One region of the Colwellia sp. 20A7 genome, then DNA from elsewhere that is predicted to be linked to it. Evidence: predicted binding sites of a transcription regulator. Region 1 holds the regulator's gene; the other holds the start of a gene.
The links. The regulator NrdR, encoded in region 1, represses ribonucleotide reductase genes. The targets are predictions, from matches to a motif close to AAACACNANATNTNGTGTTT.
Positions count from the first base shown of each region.

Region 1 (11,436 bases):
AGTTTTTTTGTACGTTCATTTGTAACGCCATGATAAAAAGTTGAAGCAGAAAAAAGTGCCAACAAGCTTACGCCATAAATACTAAAGCTGACAATACGCATAGTATTATTACTAATAGAATAGTTTACTGATGTGTCAGTTACTGAATTACTGAGCAATAAAAATAATGCTACAAGACTAAGTAAGGCACCCAAGCCATGGCTTATGGTGTTAGCTAACTCTTCATTTTTACTATATTGAGATATTTTACTGGTCATAACCCTAACCTTTCTTTAGCGTAGCAGCGTAAACTGTTTTTAGATGGACTGTTTTGAAATTAATATTAGATCGCATTATAAAAATGGAGTGTATGGGGAGTATTTAGCTCTCTTTAAGAGAGCTAAATATTAAGAAAAGGTCTTATAAACATAACTATAAAGCTAATTCTATAACCATTTCTTTTAATTCATCTTTAGAGATAGAGTTACTATGGTTTTTATCAAAACGATTAAAAATAGACTCACACATACGGATGCCTTTGTCTTGCAATAGCACATCAATAAGTTCAACGAATTCAGAGCGGCTAATTACACCATCCTTATCTTCATCAAATACTTCAAATAACTCATCTACCCATTGATTCAATTCCATGGGGGGTCCTTAGATAATTAGAGGGAAATTAATATCTAAATGTTATCTTTTATTCAGACGTTTGGGAATGACTATTTAAACTTAATTTAGGCTTGGTTGAGGGAAATATTAATTCTTATATTAGTCGGTTATTAATTATCTATTTTAAGTTTTATTTTTCGTATTTAAAGAATGATAGCTTTGATTTAAATATATTATTAATCATAATGTTAGGCGTTGTTTTTGTTTGAATAGTTACCTTGCTTTTATAATTAATATATTTATCTTTGAGTTTTTTTTATTTTTTTTGTAATAAATTTAAAAGTATTGAGACTAAGTGTTTAACGCTTTATTAAGGAAATATAAGATGAAAGTAACTTGGAAAAGAATATTAACGTTCAGTTTACTGTCTATAACAACAATGAGTTGGGCAAATGCTGATGAATTAACGTTAGAAAATTGTCATTTAGGTGAAATACGTTCACAAGTAAAATGCGGCAAGCTTGAAGTACCAGAAAATTATCAAAAACCAGATGGTGATAAAATAACGATTAACTTCGCAGTATTGCCAGCAATTGATGATAGTGAATATAAGGCACCCTTAATGTTTTTAGCAGGTGGCCCAGGTCAAGCTGCGGTAGAACTTGCTACAGGGTTGAATCAAGTCTTTCGTGAAGTACGTAAAACACGCGATATTATTTTAGTTGATCAACGAGGTACTGGTGAAAGTCATCCTTTATCTTGTGACCTAGAGGAAGAGGGCAGTGTTTATAGTACGCTTACTAAAGACTTTAAAGAGAGTGATATTGTTGACTGTATTAGCCAGTTTGAAGGTGATTTAAGCCAGTTTAATTCAGAAAATGCTATTCGTGATTTTGATAGTATTAGAGTTGCTTTAGAACATAAAAAACTCAATATTTATGGCGGCTCTTACGGTACACGTGCTGCTTTAGTTTATATGCGAATGTTTCCCGAGTCACTTGAGAGCGTAGTATTGGATAGCGTTGGCCCTATTGAAGTGCCTATTGGCTTATTTGGTCAAAGTGTTGCTCGTTCATTTAACTTATTAGTAGAAAACTGTAAAAAAAGTGAATCATGTAATAGAGCCTTTCCTAATTTAGCCGATGAGTTTGACGAAGTGAAAGCGCGTTTAGCCAAAGCCCCCGTAACCCTTGATATTCAACACCCACGGTTAGGAACGCCAACAAAATTCAAGCTCGATGATAATAAATTTACTAACAATTTACGTATGCAGTTATACAGCATAAGAGGTCGTTCTTTAGTGCCGTTAATTATCAATCAAGCTTATTTAGGTAACTATGAGCCATTAATCGGCTTAATGGCTAGCACCGAAGGTGAACAACAAATTTATACTGGTTTGCATTTTAATATTGTTTGTAATGAAGATGCGCCCAAAATATCAGCGGAAATGAAAGCAATAGATGTGAGTAATAATTTTGATAATGGCAGTACTAGTAATCTTATTTTTGAAAGAATATGTTCACTGTTCCCACAATACCGACCAAGCGATAACTTCTATCAACCGGTTACTGCTAATATTCCTACTTTGATTTTATCGGGAAATTTAGACCCAGTAACACCACCAAGTAATGGTGATTACTCAGCTAAGTCATTGCCTAATAGCCACCATATTATTGTTGAAAATGCTTCGCATACTGTTGCAATGAATACATGTGCTAATGAGATAGTTAACGAATTTTTAACGAGTAAGTTACCTAATAAACTTGATGAGTCTTGTTTGAAAGATATTCCTCAAGAGACTTTTATGACAAGTGTTAACGGCATTCAGTAATGCGCTTCCAATAGCATTAAATGGCACAGACAAGGAAATACTAATGATTGAAGTAAATAATTTACATAAACAATTTATTGATAAGAAAAATAAAAAAAATACCGTGAAAGCGCTAGACGGACTTTCTTTTACCGCAAAAGATGGTGAGATCACCGGGGTTTTAGGACCAAATGGTGCTGGTAAAACAACGTGTCTACGTACACTTTACGGGTTACTTTCAGCTGATGAAGGTTTTGCCACCATTGATGGTATTAATGTTACTGAAAACCCATTAGCCGCGCGCTCAAAACTGGGTATTTTTCCTGATAAATTCGGCTTGTATGAGCGTCTAACTGCTTATGAACAAATTGATTATTTCGCAAGCTTACATGGTATGTCAGGGCAAACTAAAAAAGAAGCAATACAGCAAGTGATTGAAGATTTAGATCTGGGCGAATTAGCGCACCGTAAAACCATTGGTTTTTCACAAGGTCAACGAATGAAAGTTACATTAGCACAAGCCTTAGTTCATCAACCACAAAACTTTGTACTTGATGAGCCTACACGTGGTTTAGATGTTATGAGTACACGTATATTGCGTAATCACCTTGCTAAGTTTAAAGCGAAAGGACACTGCATTTTATTTTCATCGCATGTAATGCAAGAAGTCGCGGCGCTATGTGACCGGGTGATCATTGTTGCTAATGGTAGGTTAGCTGCCCAAGGAACACCTCAAGAGCTATGTGATCTGGCTGGTGAAACATTGCTTGAAGATGCATTTGTTAAATTGATTGGCTCAGATGAAGGAGTATCAGCGTGAATAGTGTTAACTCAAACTTAAATTTACATATAATTCAATTAAAAGCACTTGTTTTAAAAGAATACAAAGAAGCTTTTCGTGACAAACGTGCATTGATCGTGGCGTTAATGATGGCTTTCTTAGCACCCGTAGCTATTGTCTTGATGTCAAAAATCATGATTGAAAAGTTGGTTGATGAACCACCTGTTTACGTTAAGTTCTCAGGTGCTGAATATGCACCTAAGTTAATAATGCATTTTGCCGACAACAATTTATTAAACTTTGCTGATGTACCTGAAGATGAAAAAGCAACGTGGGAACAGCGTAATATTGCTATTGATATTCCTGAAGATTATGCAATTAATATGGCTGAAGGAAAGCCAATTAAGTTACATTTACAAGCTGATTTTAATGATAAAGCAGTTACCCCTCCTATCAGAAGAATTAATAACGCAGTAAGAGAGTTCTCATTATCGATTGGCTATAAGAGACTATTATTACGCGGTGTTGATGTACGTTTGCTAAACCCAGTTAAACTAGTAGAGCAAGACACCGCAAAACCTGATGCTACCTTTATTATGATCTCAATGATGTTGGGAATATATCTGATGATGGCCGCATTTATGTCTGGCTTATCTGTAGCCATTGACTCAAGTGCCGGAGAACGAGAGCGTAATGTACTTGAAATGTTATTGTGCCAACCCGTAAGTACGTTAAAAATAGTGTTAGCTAAGTTGATCGGCTCTTCAACCATTTCGATCATTGGTGTGGTTTTAGTATTAGTACTCACGTCAATTTCCGTTGGTTTTATTGACTTAACTAAAATTGGAGCGACTTTTAGTTTGGATATATCAACCGCAGCGATTTTATTATTACTATTACTGCCTATTTGCTTTTTTGCCTCTGCTTGCCAATTATTTGTCGCCTTTCAAACCAAGAGCTTTAAAGAAGCACAATCAACAGTTGGTATGCTTATTGGTATTCCTGCCTTTATCCCTTTTGTTGTTTCAATGATGGATGATCGACCTGAGTGGCTAAATTGGCTACCAATAGCAGGCCAATCCATGATTATTGAAAACATTTTTAAAGGTGTTGAAGTTAATTGGTTAGCCGTTTTTGCAACCAGTACTGTGACTATTGCGATTACTGTGGCATTGGTTATCGCGTTAGCTAACAAGCTTAAATCAGAAAAAGTTGTGATGGCATTAAGTTAAGTAGTTAAGTGCATAATAGTTAAATAAAAGGTAATTTATAAAACTATTATGTTAAATTTTAACAACTTAATTAAATAATATACTCAATTTACTTTTGGTCAGTAGTGTTGAGTGGAAGGAAAGATAATTGGATTATCAAGCAACATTTACATTATGGATGACGGAGCATGAAAAACTGCTGCGTCATATCATTACGGGCTTTGAAGCAAAAGTTGCTATTCAAGATGAGCTTTTTCAAGAAATAGCATTAAATATTTGGCGAGCTTTGCCTAAGTTTAGACAAGATTCTGCGGTAAAAACTTTTGTTGCGCGTATTGCTCATAACGTTTTAGCGACGCATGTCGCTAAAGCAGTTAAAACGGTTCAGACTGCAGATATAGAAAATTGTGCTGAAGTTGAAAATATAGCTGCAACACAAAACACACCTTATCAAGAGCTTAATCAAACACAACGACAATTTCGTTTATCGCAAGCTATACGAGAACTTAAACTTGAACAACGACAAGTGATAACACTGGCACTTGAAGGAATGAGTTATCAAGAAATGGCTGATGTTTTAGTGATTACGCCTAACTTAGTTGGAGTTAGGTTACAACGCGCTAAAACATTATTAACCCAGTTGTTGGAGGGATCAGAAAATGGATAAAACACCATTTGAAAATGAAGATAGATCGTCGACAAAGTCTAACAAAATAGACCCAGATCGTACTATGGTTGTTAAGCCGAAAAAGATAGATGTTCTTTCATTATCTAAAAGCAATACTTCATCAACTCCAGATAATGAACCCCCTTTATTTGATGAACAACCACTAGATGAAAGTTGGCTAATACTTTCTCAAGATTGGCAAGATCAACCTTTTGAAAAAGTAGATATTCAAAAGTTATTAAAACAAACTAAAAAACGAACCTTACTAGCTAAGTTGTTGTTGGGGCTGAATGTCATCGCTACAGTAGGTATTTTTATTATGCTATTTGTCGGCTTGTATCAAGGTGACTGGAGTACCGCAAATATCACTTACTTATCCTTTGGAGGTGTAGCGTCAGTAATCTTTGTTTATTATGAAATAAAAATACGACTGAATATTTGGCAACAGAGTTGTGATAGCCCAGATAAAGCGGTTACTAATGCTATTGCAGGAGTTCAATCTTCAATTAAATATATTAAATTAACTAAACTGTCTTGTTGGTTATTTCTACCTCTAGTTAATTGGTACCTTTACGCAACAATTGAAGAGTCAGAGAAGTCACTTTGGCCTCCCTTTATTATTACTCATATTTTTATTCTGATGATATGGTTAATAACACATTGGTTTCAAAAGAAGCGTGTTAAGGAGTTATCAGAGCTTAACTCTATCTAGATATTCTTTATGGACATAGCGCTTGCACTGACCAACTATAATTTCGATATATATAGGTTTGATGGGTTATTATTCGGTATGATTTTTATTTGGTGTTTAATATTTTGCTGTGCTATTGTTTTACAGTTTTAGGTATATTCTTTTTTTTAGTGAAAACTTTTATTCTATTGTTAAGAGACATTCACTTAACAATTATACGCTATAAAGCAGTGCTAAATACACTAAGGCTTGCTCGTTTTACCGTGTACAACTAGGTAAAATTAAGGCAGAATACCGCCATTATTTTTTGAATGTTTAAGTAAATTCTGTTATTTGCTTAAATATCGTTTCAGCCTAGTGCTGACTTTTATATTTGCAAAGAAGGGAAAAAACATGTTTACACGTGATATGAATATTGCCGATTTTGATGCGGAACTATATCAAGCAATGAGCCAAGAAGTTGTGCGTCAAGAAGAGCACATAGAGTTAATTGCTTCAGAAAACTACTGTAGTCCTCGCGTACTTGAAGCACAAGGTTCACAATTAACTAACAAATATGCCGAAGGTTACCCTGGCAAACGTTATTACGGTGGTTGTGAATTTGTTGATATTGCTGAGCAATTAGCAATTGATCGTGCAAAAGAGTTGTTTGGTGCTACTTATGCCAACGTACAACCACATGCAGGTTCTCAAGCGAATGCTGCTGTTTTTCAAGCACTTGTATCACCTGGCGGAAAAGTATTAGGCATGAGCTTAGCCCATGGCGGTCATTTAACTCATGGTGCTAGTGTAAGCTTTTCTGGTAAATCTTATGAAGCTTTTCAATACGGTCTTCACCCAGAAACTGGTGATATTGACTATGATGAACTTGAACGTTTAGCTAATGAACACAAGCCTGAAATGATCATCGGTGGTTTTTCTGCCTTCTCAGGTGTTGTTGATTGGGCACGTATGCGTAAAATTGCTGACAGCATTGGAGCATATTTCTTCGTTGATATGGCACACGTTGCTGGTCTTGTTGCTGCAGGTCTATACCCTAATCCTGTACCACACGCGCATGTAGTAACTACAACTACACATAAAACATTAGCGGGCCCTCGTGGTGGTTTAATTATTTCTGGCTGTGATGATGAAGCTATTTATAAAAAGTTAAATAGTGCCGTTTTCCCTGGTGGCCAAGGTGGCCCATTAATGCACATTATTGCTGCTAAAGCGGTTGCATTTAAAGAAGCACTACAACCAGAATTTAAAGTGTATCAACAAAGTGTACTTGATAATGCCAAAGCTATGGTTGCGGTATTACAAGAACGTGGTTATAAAGTTGTATCAAATGGCACTGAAAATCACTTATTGTTACTTGATTTGATTGATAAAGATATTACAGGTAAAGATGCTGATGCTGCTTTAGGTAAAGCACACATTACTGTTAATAAAAACTCAGTACCTAACGATCCTCGTTCTCCGTTTGTTACTAGCGGTTTGCGCTTGGGTACTCCTGCTATTAGTCGTCGTGGTTTTGGTACTGAAGAAACTAAAGCATTAACAGGTTGGATTTGTGATATTTTAGATGATATCAACAATGAAGAAACTATTGCTAAGGTACAAGAAAGCGTTAAAGAGCTATGTTCACGTTTCCCTGTATACAAGTAGTCAGTCATTAGCTTTTTTAAGTTAAACTAATTCACAAATTATTGTGAATTTATATTAAAATGGTCGCAATTAGCGGCCATTTTTGTATTTATTTTTCGAACTTGTCGTATGAAACTTATTCACGTATCGCAGGTAAACCATGTTTTGTCCATTTTGTAGTGCACAGGAAACTAAAGTCATAGACTCTCGTTTAGTTTCAGACGGTCATCAAATCAGACGTCGTCGTCAATGCTTATCTTGTCATGAACGTTATACAACTTTTGAAACAGCTGAATTAGTTATGCCTCGTATTATCAAACGAGATGGTACACGTGAACCGTTCAACGAAGATAAAATGCGCAGTGGTTTAATGCGAGCGTTAGAGAAACGTCCCGTCAGTACTGAACAAGTAGAACTGTCGATTAATAAATTAAAATCACAAATGCGTGCAACAGGTGAGCGAGAAATTACGAGTGAAATGCTGGGTAATTTGTTGATGACTCAGCTAAAAGAATTAGACAAAGTTGCCTATTTACGTTTTGCTTCTGTTTATTTGTCCTTTGAAGATATTAGTGAATTTGCTGATGAAATAGCTCGCCTAGGAAAAGAAAGTCCAAGGAGAGGGAAAATTGGTAAATAAATCGCCGACAAAAAAAGAATTAACAACAACTTGTAATGATCAAATGTATAGCAGACAAGATTATCAATACATGGCATTAGCAATTCAGCTTGCTAAACAAGGGCGTTATACAACATCACCAAATCCTCGAGTAGGTTGTGTACTGGTTAATAAGCTTGACGGTAAAGAGCAAGTAATTGGCACCGGCTTTCATCAAAAAACAGGGCAGGGTCATGCAGAAGTTAATGCATTACTTGATGCTAAACTTAATTACCCTCACCTTATTGAAGGTGCAACCGCTTATGTTACTTTAGAGCCGTGCAGTCATTTTGGTAGAACACCACCTTGTGCCCAAGGGTTAATTAATGCCAAAGTAAAACGGGTTGTTGCCGCTATGGTTGATCCTAATCCTGAAGTTTCGGGTCGTGGTTTAGCAATGCTTCAACAAGCAGGGGTTCAAGCTGAATTTGGGCTTTTAGAAAGTGACGCAAAAGCGCTAAATCTTGGCTTTATTAAAGTCATGACTCACTCTTTACCTTATGTTCGGGTTAAGTTAGCGGCGAGTCTTGATGGTAAAACCGCGATGAAAAGTGGTGAAAGCAAGTGGATTACTTCAAGCGACGCAAGATGTGATGTACAAAAATTGAGAGCGCAAAGCTGTGCTGTAATTTCGGGTGCAGATTCAATTTTAACTGACAATGCTAAAATGACAGTACGTTGGTCTGAGTTAGGAAGATTAAAAGATAGCTACCCTGAAGATACGGTTCGCCAGCCAGTAAGAGTTGTTATTGATAGTCGTAACAGGCTTACACCTGAGTTAGATTTTTTTAAACAAGCATCACCGGTTATTCTGGTTCGAAGAGAATTAGATGAAATAGACCTTGAAAACATCCATAAATGGCCGCATTTCGTAGAACAGGTCCAAGTTTCTACGGTGAAGACTGAATCAGGACAAGACAATATTGATTTAGCTGCGTTATTGATATTATTAGCCGAACGCGGTTTGAATGATGTATTAATTGAATCTGGAGCTCGCTTAGCGGGAGCTTTTATAGAACAAGATTTAGTTGATGAGTTAATTTTATACCAAGCTCCTAAACTTATGGGGGCTGAGGGTAAAAGTTTAGTCGAAATGCCGAATGTGAATAAATTACTAGAGGCTAAATCATTATCGATTACCGACGTACGCCAAGTAGGTTGTGATATTCGAATTACAGCAACACTAGAAAAAGACAGCATCTAAATAGATATTATTTCAGCAACAGAGTCTTAAATAATATATCTAACTATAAAATAAATGAGAGTAGCTATGTTTACCGGAATTATTGAAGCCATTGGCACTATTAAAGCAATAAATATAAATGCTCAAGGAGCGCGCTTAGTTATTGCTAGTAATAACCTTGATATGAGCGATGTTAAATTAGGTGATTCCATTTCTACTAATGGCATTTGCTTAACGGTTGTTGAATTTGATCAAAATAGTTATAGTGCTGATGTATCAAATGAAACATTACAGCGTACTGGCTTTGCTCATTATAATGTTGGTATGCAAGTTAATTTAGAAAAAGCTATGTTAGCAAGTACCCGTTTTGGCGGGCACATGGTGTCAGGGCACGTTGATGGTGTGAGTGAAATTTTATCGATTATTAATAACGGTAATAGTATTGAATACTGGCTTTCAATGCCTACAGAACTAGCTCATTATATTGCAGAAAAAGGCTCAGTAACTGTTGATGGTACAAGTTTAACTGTTAATGCGTTAGACGAGAGTTCAAATAGTAAATTTAGATTAACGATTGTGCCGCACACTGTGAAAGAAACAGTTTTTGCCCATTATAAAGTGGGTACAAAAGTTAACTTAGAAGTAGATTTAATCGCACGATATTTAGAGCGTTTACTTACAAAAGAAGCAACTGAAATGCCAGCTGTTAAATCAAATGTGACAGAATCTTTATTGAAAAAGTCAGGCTTTATTAAATAATAAATAACTTAGCTTTATAGCTAAGTATTTTAAAAAATTATTATCAAATAAGTAATCAACAACAAGTAATCAAAGAGAACCTAATGAATTTAAATACCCCACAAGAAATAATCGACGATATTGCTTTAGGTAAAATGGTTATTTTAATGGATGATGAAGACCGAGAGAACGAAGGTGACTTCATCATGGCTGCAGAAATGGTAACTCCAGCTGCAATTAACTTTATGGCAACTCATGGTCGTGGGCTTATTTGTATGCCAATGACGCAAGAAAAGTGTGAAGAGTTAAAATTACCTTTGATGGTAGATAAAAATGACGCACAGTTTAGTACAAACTTTACTGTTTCAATTGAAGCGGCGACAGGTGTTACCACCGGTATTTCAGCAGGCGATAGAGCAACAACAGTGCTAGCTGCAGTAGCTAAAGATGCAACGCATTTAAGCATTGTTCAGCCTGGACATATTTTTCCTTTAATTGCTAAAGATGGTGGCGTACTTAACCGTGCAGGACATACTGAAGCGAGTGTTGATTTGGCACGTATGGCCAATTTAGAGCCGGCAGCCGTTATTGTTGAAATTTTAAATGAAGATGGCACCATGGCGCGTCGTCCAGATTTAGAAATTATTGCAGAAAAGCACGGTATAAAAATGGGTACGATTGCTGATCTTATTGAATTTAGAAATGAGACAGAAACAACTATTGAACGTGTATCGCAATGTAAATTACCGACCGCTTTTGGTGAGTTTGATTTAATCGTATTTAAAGATACTATCGATGGACAAGCACATTTTGCTTTAACCAAAGGCGAAATTAAAGCTGATGAACCAACGTTAGTAAGAGTGCATTTAGAAAATACTTTTAGAGATTTGTTATTTAGCCAGCGTGAAAGCGTAGCAAAATGGCCTATGGCAAGTGCCTTAGAAAAAATAGCGAAAGAAGGCGGTGTTCTAGTACTATTAGGTAAACATGAATCAGCAGCAGAATTAATTAACTTAGTTGAAAAGTACGCTAAAATTGATGCTGGCGAATCAGTAAAAGAAGTTAGCCGTCATGTTGGCTCTCGCAATGTTGGCGTTGGCTCACAAATACTGGCAAACTTAGGTGTGAGTAAAATGCGCTTGTTAAGCTCACAAACTAAATATCATTCACTTTCTGGTTTTGGTTTAGAGGTTGTTGAATATATTCCTGAGTAATAAACCTATACCCGTTACCAATCAAGATGCGTATTTCAGAGTGCTTGAGCGATATCAATTCAAGGCAGTGCTTTGTAATAATGGTCGTTCCCTTATAAAAAGCACTAACGAAGAAGTGATGTTGCTCAAGCGTTTCTTCGATGGGTCTAAAAACAATTTATGCTGCGTTATTAACTTTAGTAAGGGAATAACCATGACGTAAACTTAATGCCTTGCCTAAATTGTTTTTAGTTCCCACTGAAACCTGCATCTTGAATGATAAC
Region 1 covers NZ_CP047130.1:828,202-839,637, forward strand. Annotated here, with positions in the region: gene trhA (PAQR family membrane homeostasis protein TrhA) at 1-257, opposite strand, end outside; gene GQS55_RS03620 (EF-hand domain-containing protein) at 412-630, opposite strand; gene GQS55_RS03625 (alpha/beta fold hydrolase) at 977-2,422, shown strand; gene GQS55_RS03630 (ABC transporter ATP-binding protein) at 2,466-3,221, shown strand; gene GQS55_RS03635 (ABC transporter permease) at 3,218-4,414, shown strand; gene GQS55_RS03640 (RNA polymerase sigma factor) at 4,542-5,060, shown strand; gene GQS55_RS03645 (hypothetical protein) at 5,053-5,772, shown strand; gene glyA (serine hydroxymethyltransferase) at 6,145-7,401, shown strand; gene nrdR (transcriptional regulator NrdR) at 7,541-8,020, shown strand; gene ribD (bifunctional diaminohydroxyphosphoribosylaminopyrimidine deaminase/5-amino-6-(5-phosphoribosylamino)uracil reductase RibD) at 8,064-9,242, shown strand; gene GQS55_RS03665 (riboflavin synthase) at 9,309-9,980, shown strand; gene ribB (3,4-dihydroxy-2-butanone-4-phosphate synthase) at 10,064-11,173, shown strand.

Region 2 (11,436 bases), 1.3 Mb from region 1:
TTGGTAAGATTGATTACCAGTTACCGTGAAAGATTGATAGTTGTTGTTTTTTACATCAACGCCAAATCGACTCATGATATTAAGTGTAATATCTATATATGGTTTAGAGACTAATTCGCCTTCAATTTCAATTTTAGTGTCTGTTTTTAATAAAGGCGCTATCATTAATATCGCCGTTAAAAACTGACTTGAAATTGAACCATCAATACTGACAATATTACCTGTTAACGCTTTACCAGATATTTTAACTGGTGGATAATCTTTATTTTCAAGGTATTCTATACCCGCACCAAGTTGTGCAAGTGCATCGACCAAGTGACCAATAGGTCTTTCTTTCATTCTTGGCTCACCTGTTAAAACAAATTCGCCTTCACTAGCAGCTAATGCTGCACACAATGGGCGCATAGCCGTACCAGCATTACCTAAATATAACTCTAATGGTGTATCTGTTTTAAAAAAGCCATTATTGCCAACAACAGTACATTCTGTACCACAATCACTTAACGTGTATTTTATTCCAAGTGTTGTTAATGCGTTAAGCATATGCTCAATATCTTCACTAACAAGTAAGTTAGTAATTTTAGTCACGCCACTCGCTAATGCTGCAATTAGCAATGCACGATTAGATAAGCTTTTTGAGCCTGGTAAGAAAATCTCGCCGTTAATCTTGCCAATTGGCTGTAATGTTAACTGCTCCATACTACTTATTCCCCTTTTCAAATTCTTGCATAAAATCAACCAACGCTTGCACACCTTCAATTGGCATTGCATTGTATATACTTGCACGCATACCACCGACAATTCTATGACCTTGTAAAGCCATTAAGCCTCGCTGTTCAGCTTGTGCTAAAAACTTTTCATTTAAGCTTTCATCTTTAAGCCAAAATGGAATATTCATCTTACTTCGGTATTGATGTTCGACAGTATTAGTATAGAAATCACTCGCATCAATTGTTTGATATAGCAATTCAGCTTTTAGTTGGTTAACTTTGGCGATGGCTTTTACGCCGCCAAATGCTTTAAGCCATTGAAAAACTAATCCTGCTAGATACCACGCATAAGTTGGCGGAGTGTTATACATAGAATCATTGTTTGCTGATGTTTCGTAGTTCATGATACAAGGTGTCGCTTTTTGTGCATTCCCAAGTAAATCTTCACGGATAATGACAATTGTTAAACCTGAAGGCCCAATATTTTTTTGAGCTCCAGCATAAATAACACCAAATTTACTAACATCTATTTCATGAGATAAGATAGTGGATGACATATCAGCAACAAGTGGAATACCGTTGGTATTAGGCACATCATTAATTTCAATACCATCAACCGTTTCGTTAGGACAGTAATGAACATAGGCAGCATCACTATTGAGTGGCCATTGTTCACTTGGAACAAGGCTTATTTCACCGTCAGAGTGCTCTTCTCGAATATTAATAACATTAATTTCACCGAAGTTTTTCGCTTCAATAGCTGCCGCTTTTGACCATGAACCATTAACGATATAGTCAGCTGATTTACCTGGTGGTAGTAAGTTTAGCGGTACTGCTGAAAATTGACCTCGACCACCACCATGACAAAATAGTACTTTGTAATTGTTTGGAATAGCCATAAGATCACGTAAATCGGCTTCAGCCTTTGCAGCCATAGCCATATAAACATCACTACGATGGCTTAGTTCCATTACTGAACTGCCGGTGTTGTTCCAATGAATAAATTCTTCTTGGGCTTTTGCCATTACTGGTTTTGGCAACATTGCGGGTCCAGCACAAAAATTAAATACTTCTGACATTATCTTTTCTCAAAATAGGTAAATTTAACTTATCAAGCTTGAAATATACGCTTGATATACCGTTCATCCTGAACATACACGCTCTTTGCCATCCATGGCACCGCGAAATACCGTTCATCCTGAACATAAAAAAAGGCGGTTATTAGCCGCCTTTATATCATATGTGACGCCTGTTATTGGTCGTCGGGTGTACTTTCGTTATCTAACTGTTCAGTACTCTCAGAAGTATTAGAAGCTAATGTTTCATCTGCTTCAATAGCATCTACATTATCACCTTCTTCTCCTTCAGGTAGTTCTGGTTCAATAATTTCATCAATACGTTGAAGTGCAACAACATGCTCACCTTCAACAGTACGAATTAAACGAACACCTTGGGTATTACGGCCAATAACACTCACTTCATTAACACGTGTTCGTACTAATGTGCCGTTATCGGTAATAACCATGATTTCATCAAGATCTTCAACTTGAACTGCACCAACGACTTTACCGTTACGCTCACTGACTTTAATAGAAACAACACCTTTCGTTGCTCTGCTCTTCGCAGGATATTCATTTAAGTCAGTACGCTTACCAAAACCATTTTCAGTAATGGTTAAAATAGGACCATCGTTTTTAGGTACAATCAGTGAAACAACTTTTTGGTCGTTTTCAAGTTTAATACCACGAACACCAGTACCGGTTCTACCGATAGGTTTTAATGCCCAACGCTGTTCGCCTGTTTCAGGATCAAGCTTGATTTCACCTGTTTCACTATCACGAACTTTTTCATTAAAGCGAACAACTTTACCTGCATCTGAGAACAACATAATGTCATTATTGCCATCAGTAATATCAACACCAATTAAGGTATCGTCATCACGTAGGTTTAACGCAATAATACCGTTAGCTCTTTGATTTTTATAAGCAGTTAACGCTGTTTTCTTAACAGTACCAGACGCTGTCGCCATAATAATGTATTTATCTTCTTCATATTCACGTACAGGTAGAATTGCCGTAATACGTTCACCGCTTTCTAATGGTAAAATATTAACAATTGGACGGCCACGTGCCGTTCTGCTTGCTAGTGGTAACTGGTAAACTTTCAACCAGTACAACTTACCGCGATCTGAGAAGCATAATATAGTATCGTGTGTATTAGCTACTAATAAGCGCTCAATGAAATCTTCTTCTTTCATCTTGGTTGCAGCTTTACCTTTGCCACCACGACGCTGAGCTTCATAATCACTTAATACTTGATACTTAACATAACCTTCATGAGAAAGTGTTACGACAACATCTTCTTCAGTAATTAAATCTTCTAAAGATAAGTCATGAGAGGCATTAGTAATTTCAGTGCGGCGTTCATCGCCAAACTCATCTCTAATAGCTTCTAGTTCTTCACGGATAACTTCCATTAAACGCTCAGGATTTTCTAGAATAAGCATTAACTCTGCAATAAGATCTAATAACTCTTTATACTCATTTAGAATTTTTTCGTGTTCAAGACCACTTAATTTATAAAGTTGTAACTCTACAATAGCTTTTGCTTGAACAGGTGTTAAATAATATTTGTCATCACGAATACCGAACTGTGGCTCTAACCACTCAGGACGAGCAGCATGAGTACCAGCGCGCTCTAACATTGCGCTAACATTACCTAAGTCCCAACCTTTAGCAACTAACTGCTCTTCCGCTTCTTTTCTTGATGGAGAGGTTTTCACTAACTCAATGATAGGTTCAATATTAGCAAGGGCTATCGATAGACCTTCTAAGATATGTGCTCTGTCACGGGCTTTTCTAAGTTCAAATATAGTACGGCGTGTAACAACTTCACGGCGATGAAGAACAAACTCTTCAAGCATTTCTTTTAGATTAAATATTTTCGGTTGGCCATTACCTAATGCCACCATATTAAAACCAAAAGACACTTGCATTTGCGTTAGTTTAAATAAATTATTTAAAACAACTTCACCTACTTCACCACGTTTAATCTCGATAACCATACGCATGCCGTCTTTATCAGACTCGTCACGTAAAGCTGAAATACCTTCAAGACGTTTTTCTTTAACAAGTTCAGCCATTTTTTCAATCAGGCGAGCTTTGTTAACTTGATATGGTAACTCATGAACGATTATGGTTTCTTTACCTGATGTTTCGTGAACTTCAATTTCTGCACGAGCACGAATTTTTATTTTACCACGACCGGTTCGGTAAGCTTCTTCTATACCCGCTCTACCACTAATAATAGCCGCAGTAGGGAAATCAGGACCAGGAATATGCGTTAATAGTTCTTCAAACGTAATTTCACTGTTTTCTATTAAGGCTAAACAACCGTTAATAACTTCAGTTAAATTATGCGGTGGAATATTAGTTGCCATACCTACGGCGATACCTGAACCACCATTAACAAGTAGGTTAGGAATACGAGTAGGCATTACTGCTGGAATAAATTCAGTACCATCATAGTTAGGTACAAAATCAACAGTTTCTTTATCTAAGTCGGCAAGAATAGAATGCGCAATTTTCGACATTCTAATTTCGGTATAACGCATTGCAGCTGCACTATCACCATCAACAGACCCGAAGTTACCTTGACCATCAACCAACATATAACGTAAAGAAAATGATTGCGCCATACGAACAATAGTATCGTAAACAGCAGTATCACCATGTGGGTGATACTTACCTATAACATCACCAACCACACGGGCAGATTTTTTATAAGGTTTATTCCAATCATTCCCTAAAACTTCCATCGCGAATAATACGCGACGATGTACAGGTTTTAATCCATCACGAACGTCAGGCAATGCACGCCCAACAATTACGCTCATGGCATAATCTAGGTAGGATGTTTTTAGCTCATCCTCAATATTTACTGGAACTATTTCTTTGGCCAGATCTGACATATATAGACGTATCCCTTAACTTAAAATGTAACTATAAAATCACAATATTTTTATTATTATATTTTCATAAAAAATATATAAATCAACGCGGCATAATAGCACAATTTTTAGTGATGCCAAATAGCTTTATTTGTCCATTTACAAAGAGATGGCGAGCCATTGAAAAAATGATGATAAAAACAACAAATGCACAGTTAAATTGATCTAATTCATTACTTTGGCTGCTGTTTGAGCTTCGTTTACGCTTTGCTTAGCTAAAAGTTTCGTTTAGAATTGAATAATTCAAAAATTAACTAGATATAACCATGACCGAAACTAATAAAGTGCTGAATGTAAATGATGCTGAAATTGCTAAATTCGAGCAAATTGCAAATCAGTGGTGGGATTTAACTGGAGACTTTAAGCCGTTACATCAAGTTAACCCACTAAGAGTACAATTTATATGTCAACATGTTAGCGAACAACAAAGTGAACTTTTTTCTAAAAAAGTTATTGATGTAGGTTGTGGTGGTGGTATTTTATCAGAGTCTTTAGCGAAATTAGGCGCTATTGTGACTGGTATAGATATGGGCACAGAGCCGCTTAACGTCGCTAAACTGCATGCCCTTGAGTCAGGTTTAACCATTAATTACGAAAAAATAACCGCTGAAGAAAAAGCACAACAAAATCATGAAGGTTTTGACATGGTCACTTGTATGGAAATGCTTGAGCATGTGCCAGACCCTGCTTCTATCATAAATGCCTGTGCTAATTTAGTTAAACCCGGTGGTTTAGTCTTTTTCTCTACACTCAATAAAACCGTGAAATCTTATTTACTTGCTATTTTGGCCGCTGAGAAAATATTTAAATTAGTCCCTGATGGTACACATGAGCATGATAAATTTATAAAACCTTCTCAACTGATAAGTTGGGCTGAACAGTATGGGTTAAATTGTATAGATGCTAGTGGTATTCATTACAACCCAATTTCTGAGAATCATAAGTTAACTGATAGCTTAGATGTAAACTACATTTTATGCTGTAAGAAAATATAACTTACTGATTTGTTTTTTTTTCAACCAAGTTGTTCAAACTACAAACAAAACCAACTAAGCCACTGATAAATAACAAAATTAAATATTTCATTGGATTTCATATTTAATCGTTATAAAAATATAATAAAAAAAATAAAAATATTTTTAACTAATTATTTTTTTTCAAATAAAGATTGATTTTAGCAAATTACTAAAGCTTTTAACGGTACTAGGTTAGTCATTACTAACCTAATGCTATCAATGAAAAAATCAAGTTAAATTAGTACTTTTTTATCACTTGCAATAAACCCAAAACCTCATTATCTTGTGTCTATATTTACAATCTAACCCTAGATGTTGTGCATGCACTTTTTAACCAGCCTATTTATTAGACTATTTGAAAAGCAGAAACAACACAGGACTCTTTAGTGATAAATAACGTTTTAAAACTAAAGAAAACAATAACAATTTACACCACAGGCCTTTCATGACTAATAAACTTTTTGTTACCAAGCGCAATGGCGAAAAAGAACCCATCGATTTAGAAAAAATTCACCGCGTTATTGCTTGGGCTGCTGAAAATCTTGATGACGTTTCTGTTTCTCAAGTTGAATTAAAATCTCATATTCAATTTTATGATGGGATTAAAACTGCAGATATTCATGAAACTATTATTAAAGCGGCAGCAGATTTAATATCAGAAGAGACACCTGATTATCAATATTTAGCTGCCAGACTTGCAGTATTTCATCTACGTAAGAAAGCTTATGGCCAATTTGAGCCACCAAAACTATATGACCATATAGTGAAGCTGGTTGCAGCGGGTAAATATGACCAACACTTATTAGTTGATTACGACGAAAGTGATTTTGAACACATGTCGTTATTTTTAGATCACAGTCGTGATTTAAACTTCAGTTATGCTGCAGTTAAGCAACTTGAAGGTAAATACTTAGTACAGAACCGTGTTAATGGCGAAATTTATGAAAGCGCGCAGTTTTTATATATTTTAGTTGCCGCCTGTTTATTTGCTAAATACCCGAAAGAAACTAGATTAAGCTATGTTAAAGGCTTCTATAACGCCATATCAACATTTAAAATATCACTACCGACGCCTATTATGGCAGGTGTTAGAACACCTACTCGTCAATTTTCATCGTGTGTATTAATTGAATGTGATGATTCATTAGACTCTATTAATGCAACATCAAGCGCGATTGTTAAATATGTTTCTCAACGTGCAGGTATAGGCGTTAATGCAGGGCGTATTCGTGCATTAGGTAGTACTATTCGTAATGGTGAAGCATTTCATACAGGTTGTATCCCTTTCTACAAACATTTCCAAACAGCCGTTAAAAGTTGTTCACAAGGTGGTGTTCGTGGCGGCGCAGCAACGTTATTCTACCCACTTTGGCACTTAGAAGTTGAAAGCTTACTTGTACTTAAAAACAATCGTGGTGTTGAAGAAAACCGTGTTAGACATTTAGACTACGGTGTTCAATTTAATAAAGTCATGTATCAACGTCTGATTAAAGGTGGTCATATTACCCTCTTTAGTCCAAGTGATGTTCCAGGGCTTTATGATGCATTCTTTGAAGATCAAGATAAGTTTGAAGCACTTTATGTACAATATGAAAACGATGACTCGATTCGTAAAAAACGCATTAAAGCAATAGAGTTATTTACTTTATTTGCACAAGAGCGTGCGAGTACTGGTCGTATATACTTACAAAACGTTGATCACTGTAATACTCATAGTCCGTTTGACCCAAGTAAAGCCCCTATTCGTCAAAGTAATTTGTGTTTAGAAATTGCCTTACCAACTAAGCCGATGACTGATATCAACGATGAAAATGGTGAAATAGCGCTTTGTACTTTATCTGCCTTTAACTTAGGCGCAATTGAGTCTCTTGATGAACTAGATGAGTTAGCCGATTTAGCCGTACGTGCGTTAGATAGTTTATTAGATTATCAAGACTACCCTATTCCGGCAGCACGTAGTGCGAGTTTAGCGCGCAGAACGTTAGGTATAGGTGTTATTAATTATGCGTATTACTTAGCTAAAAATGGCTTATATTATTCAAACGGCAGTGCAAATAATTTAACGCATAAAACGTTTGAAGCCATTCAGTATTATTTACTGAAAGCGACTAACGGTTTAGCGAAAGAAAAAGGTGCTTGTCCTAAATTTGATGAAACGCGTCTTTCTCAAGGTATTTTACCTATTGATACTTATAAAAAGACTATTGATGATATTACTGGTGAACCGCTACATTTAGATTGGGAATCATTACGTACGAGTATTAAAAAGTATGGTGTTCGTAATTCAACCGTATCAGCTTTAATGCCATCTGAAACGTCATCTCAAATATCGAATGCAACGAATGGCATTGAGCCACCACGTGGTTTAATTAGTGTCAAAGCAAGTAAAGATGGTGTACTTAAACAAGTAGTTCCTGAATATAAAAGACTGAAAGACAACTACGAATTACTTTGGAATATTCCAAGTAATGAAGGTTATTTAGAGCTTGTTGGTATTATGCAAAAATTTGTAGACCAAACAATTTCAGCAAATACAAATTATGATCCTTCGAAGTTCGACGGTGGCAAAGTTCCAATTAAACAAATTTTAAAAGATATTTTAACCGCTTATAAACTTGGTGTTAAAACCATGTATTACCATAATACACGTGATGGTGCGAATGACGATATCGAAATGGAAGACGATAGCTGCGCTGGTGGTGCTTGTAAAATATAATTTCTAGCACAGAACATAATTAAACAAATAAAATGAATCAAGTAGGTTACTTGATTCTTTATTGCCTACTTCAGTTGTCTTGGCAATATATTAAGGAATAAAAAATAATGACGTACACCACGTTTAACCAAACACCAAATAATGCTTTACTTGAACCTATGTTTTTAGGTAATAGTGTTAATGTTTCTCGTTATGATCAGCAGCGGTATATCGCGTTTGAAAAACTAATTGAGAAGCAACTTTCTTTTTTTTGGCGACCAGAAGAAGTTGATGTTTCAAAAGATAGATCTGATTGGCAAGGTTTAACTGATTCTGAAAAGCATATTTTCATTTCAAACTTAAAATATCAAACGTTACTTGACTCTATGGCTGCACGATCAGTGAATGCAGTATTATTACCTTTAGTTTCTTTACCAGAAGTTGAAACGTGGGTAGAAACATGGGCATTTAGCGAAACGATACATTCTCGCTCTTATACCCATATTTTACGTAATTTATTTACTGATCCGGGTGAAGTTTTTGATGATATTATTGTAAACCCAGCGATTTTAAAGCGAGCGAGCAGTATTTCAAAATACTTTGATGAGGTTATTTTAACGACACAGTTATTTCAATCTCAAGGTGAAGGCTCATATGAGGTTAATGGAAAAACTATTGAGGTCACTAAGCGGAAGCTTAAAGAACGTTTATATTTAGCAATCTGCTCTGTTAATGCGCTAGAAGCGATTCGTTTTTATGTTAGCTTTGCTTGCTCATTTGCATTTGCAGAGCGTGAATTACTTGAAGGTAATGCAAAAATAATTAAATTAATAGCACGCGATGAAGCACTTCATTTAACCGGAACTCAGCATATTTTAAATAACTGGCGATTGGGTAAAGATGATCCTGAAATGAAAGAGATCAGTGCTGAAATGCATGATGCTGGCTTGAAAATATTCTTAGATGTTGTTGATCAAGAAAAAGAGTGGGCACAGTACTTATTTAAAGATGGATCAATGATCGGTTTGAATGCTGAAATATTAAATCAATATATTGAGTATATTTCAAACCAACGCCTTGCTGCTATTGGCTTTAGTGCGCCATTCAATATCAAAAGTAATCCACTTCCTTGGATGAATGCTTACTTAGTGAGTGATAATGTTCAGGTAGCGCCACAAGAAACAGAGATTTCAAGTTATTTAGTCGGTCAAGTTGATTCAACAATTGACGCTGATGACTTTGATGATTTTGATTTATAAAGTTTATTAATGCCTTTTTATGTCTGTTTCAAGTAAACCCTCTATAAAGTCAGCACCTAATATTAGTGTAAATGATAAGGTGATTGCGTTTACCGAGCCAAAACAGACTTTATTAGAATGCTTAGAGCACGCAGGTGTTGAGGTTCATTATCATTGTCGAGATGGATTTTGCGGAGCCTGTCGTGTCACATTAACCTCAGGAGAGGTAAACTACCCTGAAGGTGAACCGCTTGCCTATATTGGTGAAAATGAAATACTACCTTGCTGTTGTATACCAGTGACCAATATTAGTGTGGAAATTGATGAATAATAAAGGCATTTAAAATGTCTTTATTTTCACTGTTACTCTTCAACTATCGTGAACACATAGCACATCTAAAAGATTCAAAGTTTATATTCAAACTTAAGACATTCTGACAAAGAAAATAAGTTATTTAACAAGATATTGAGCTTTAACTTTTAAAGTATAAGAAGTTTCGCTAAAATCAATTAATCAATCTCTTCCTTAGTAATAATTATAATATGCATGCACTTTTTGAATACATTCCATTAGTTATCTTTTTTGTTGTAAATAAATTTGCCGATATTTATTGGGCTACTGGCTCACTCATCATTACCTCCGCTTTACAAATTCTTTACTACTTTATAAAAAAAGAAAAAGTACCAACGCGAAATTGGATATTTTTTGGTTTAATCGCTGTTTTTGGTGGCTTAACTATCTTTTTACATGATGATGTTTTTATTAAATGGAAAGTCACTATCATCAATGAATTTTTTGCTATTGCCCTACTCGTTAGTTATTACATTTTCAAAAAGAATATTATTAAACAATTTTTATCTGAGTCGATAAACCTTCCAGATCCAGTGTGGACTAAGCTAAATTTAGTTTGGGCGCTATTCTTTGCGTTATGTGGCGTACTTAATTGGTATGTTGCTTTTAATTTTGAATTAGAAACTTGGGTAAACTTTAAAGTATTTGGCTTAACAGGACTTATGTTTGCTTTCTCTATTATTACAATATTGTCCTTGCATAAATATATGCGTGATGACAGCGAAGATATAACGAATGCAATTGAAGATAGCATTGAAATAAATTCAAATGTAATAAGTAAACCTCAACATAACAAAGACAATGACAAAATATAGGAAATTTAATGTTTTATTTAATATATAGTGAAGACGTTATTAATAGTTTAGAAAAACGATTATCAGTAAGAGAGCTTCACTTAGCGCGTTTAACCGATCTACAAAGTGAGGGACGTTTATTAGTTGCTGGCCCATGCCCAGCCATTGATAGTAACGATCCAGGGGCCGCTGGTTTTACTGGTTCATTAATTATTGCTGAATTTGACAATTTGGAAGCAGCACAACAATGGGCAGATGCTGATCCTTACATTGCGGCGGGTGTTTATGAAAAAGTCACTGTTAAGCCTTATAAAAAAGTATTACCTAACTGATAATTGTCATTTATTTAAAATATGATTAAAAACAAACAAATCTCAAGTGCTTTACTAATTACGCATCTATTACTTTCTGATCCTGTCTACGCTCATAATGCGTTAGATGAATGCAAAAAGGTAGAGCAAACACCTAAAAGTCAGTTACATTGTCTTGATAGGCTAAAATTAGCACTTGAACATGAATTGCAAACATCTATCAATACTCATGTTTTAAATTTAGAAGAAAAAATAACACCAACATGGCGTCCTGCAGCGTTAAAGCTATTCAGACGTTCAGAAAGCGACTT
Region 2 covers NZ_CP047130.1:2,101,353-2,112,788, reverse strand. Annotated here, with positions in the region: gene aroA (3-phosphoshikimate 1-carboxyvinyltransferase) at 1-699, opposite strand, end outside; gene serC (3-phosphoserine/phosphohydroxythreonine transaminase) at 701-1,789, opposite strand; gene gyrA (DNA topoisomerase (ATP-hydrolyzing) subunit A) at 1,963-4,680, opposite strand; gene ubiG (bifunctional 2-polyprenyl-6-hydroxyphenol methylase/3-demethylubiquinol 3-O-methyltransferase UbiG) at 4,986-5,714, shown strand; gene nrdA (class 1a ribonucleoside-diphosphate reductase subunit alpha) at 6,181-8,451, shown strand; gene nrdB (class Ia ribonucleoside-diphosphate reductase subunit beta) at 8,559-9,689, shown strand; gene yfaE (class I ribonucleotide reductase maintenance protein YfaE) at 9,709-9,999, shown strand; gene GQS55_RS09090 (septation protein A) at 10,212-10,835, shown strand; gene GQS55_RS09085 (YciI family protein) at 10,844-11,146, shown strand; gene GQS55_RS09080 (lysozyme inhibitor LprI family protein) at 11,168-11,436, shown strand, end outside.
Region 2: a site for NrdR is predicted at 6,039-6,058, ahead of nrdA (class 1a ribonucleoside-diphosphate reductase subunit alpha). Genes of this name have one in related genera too.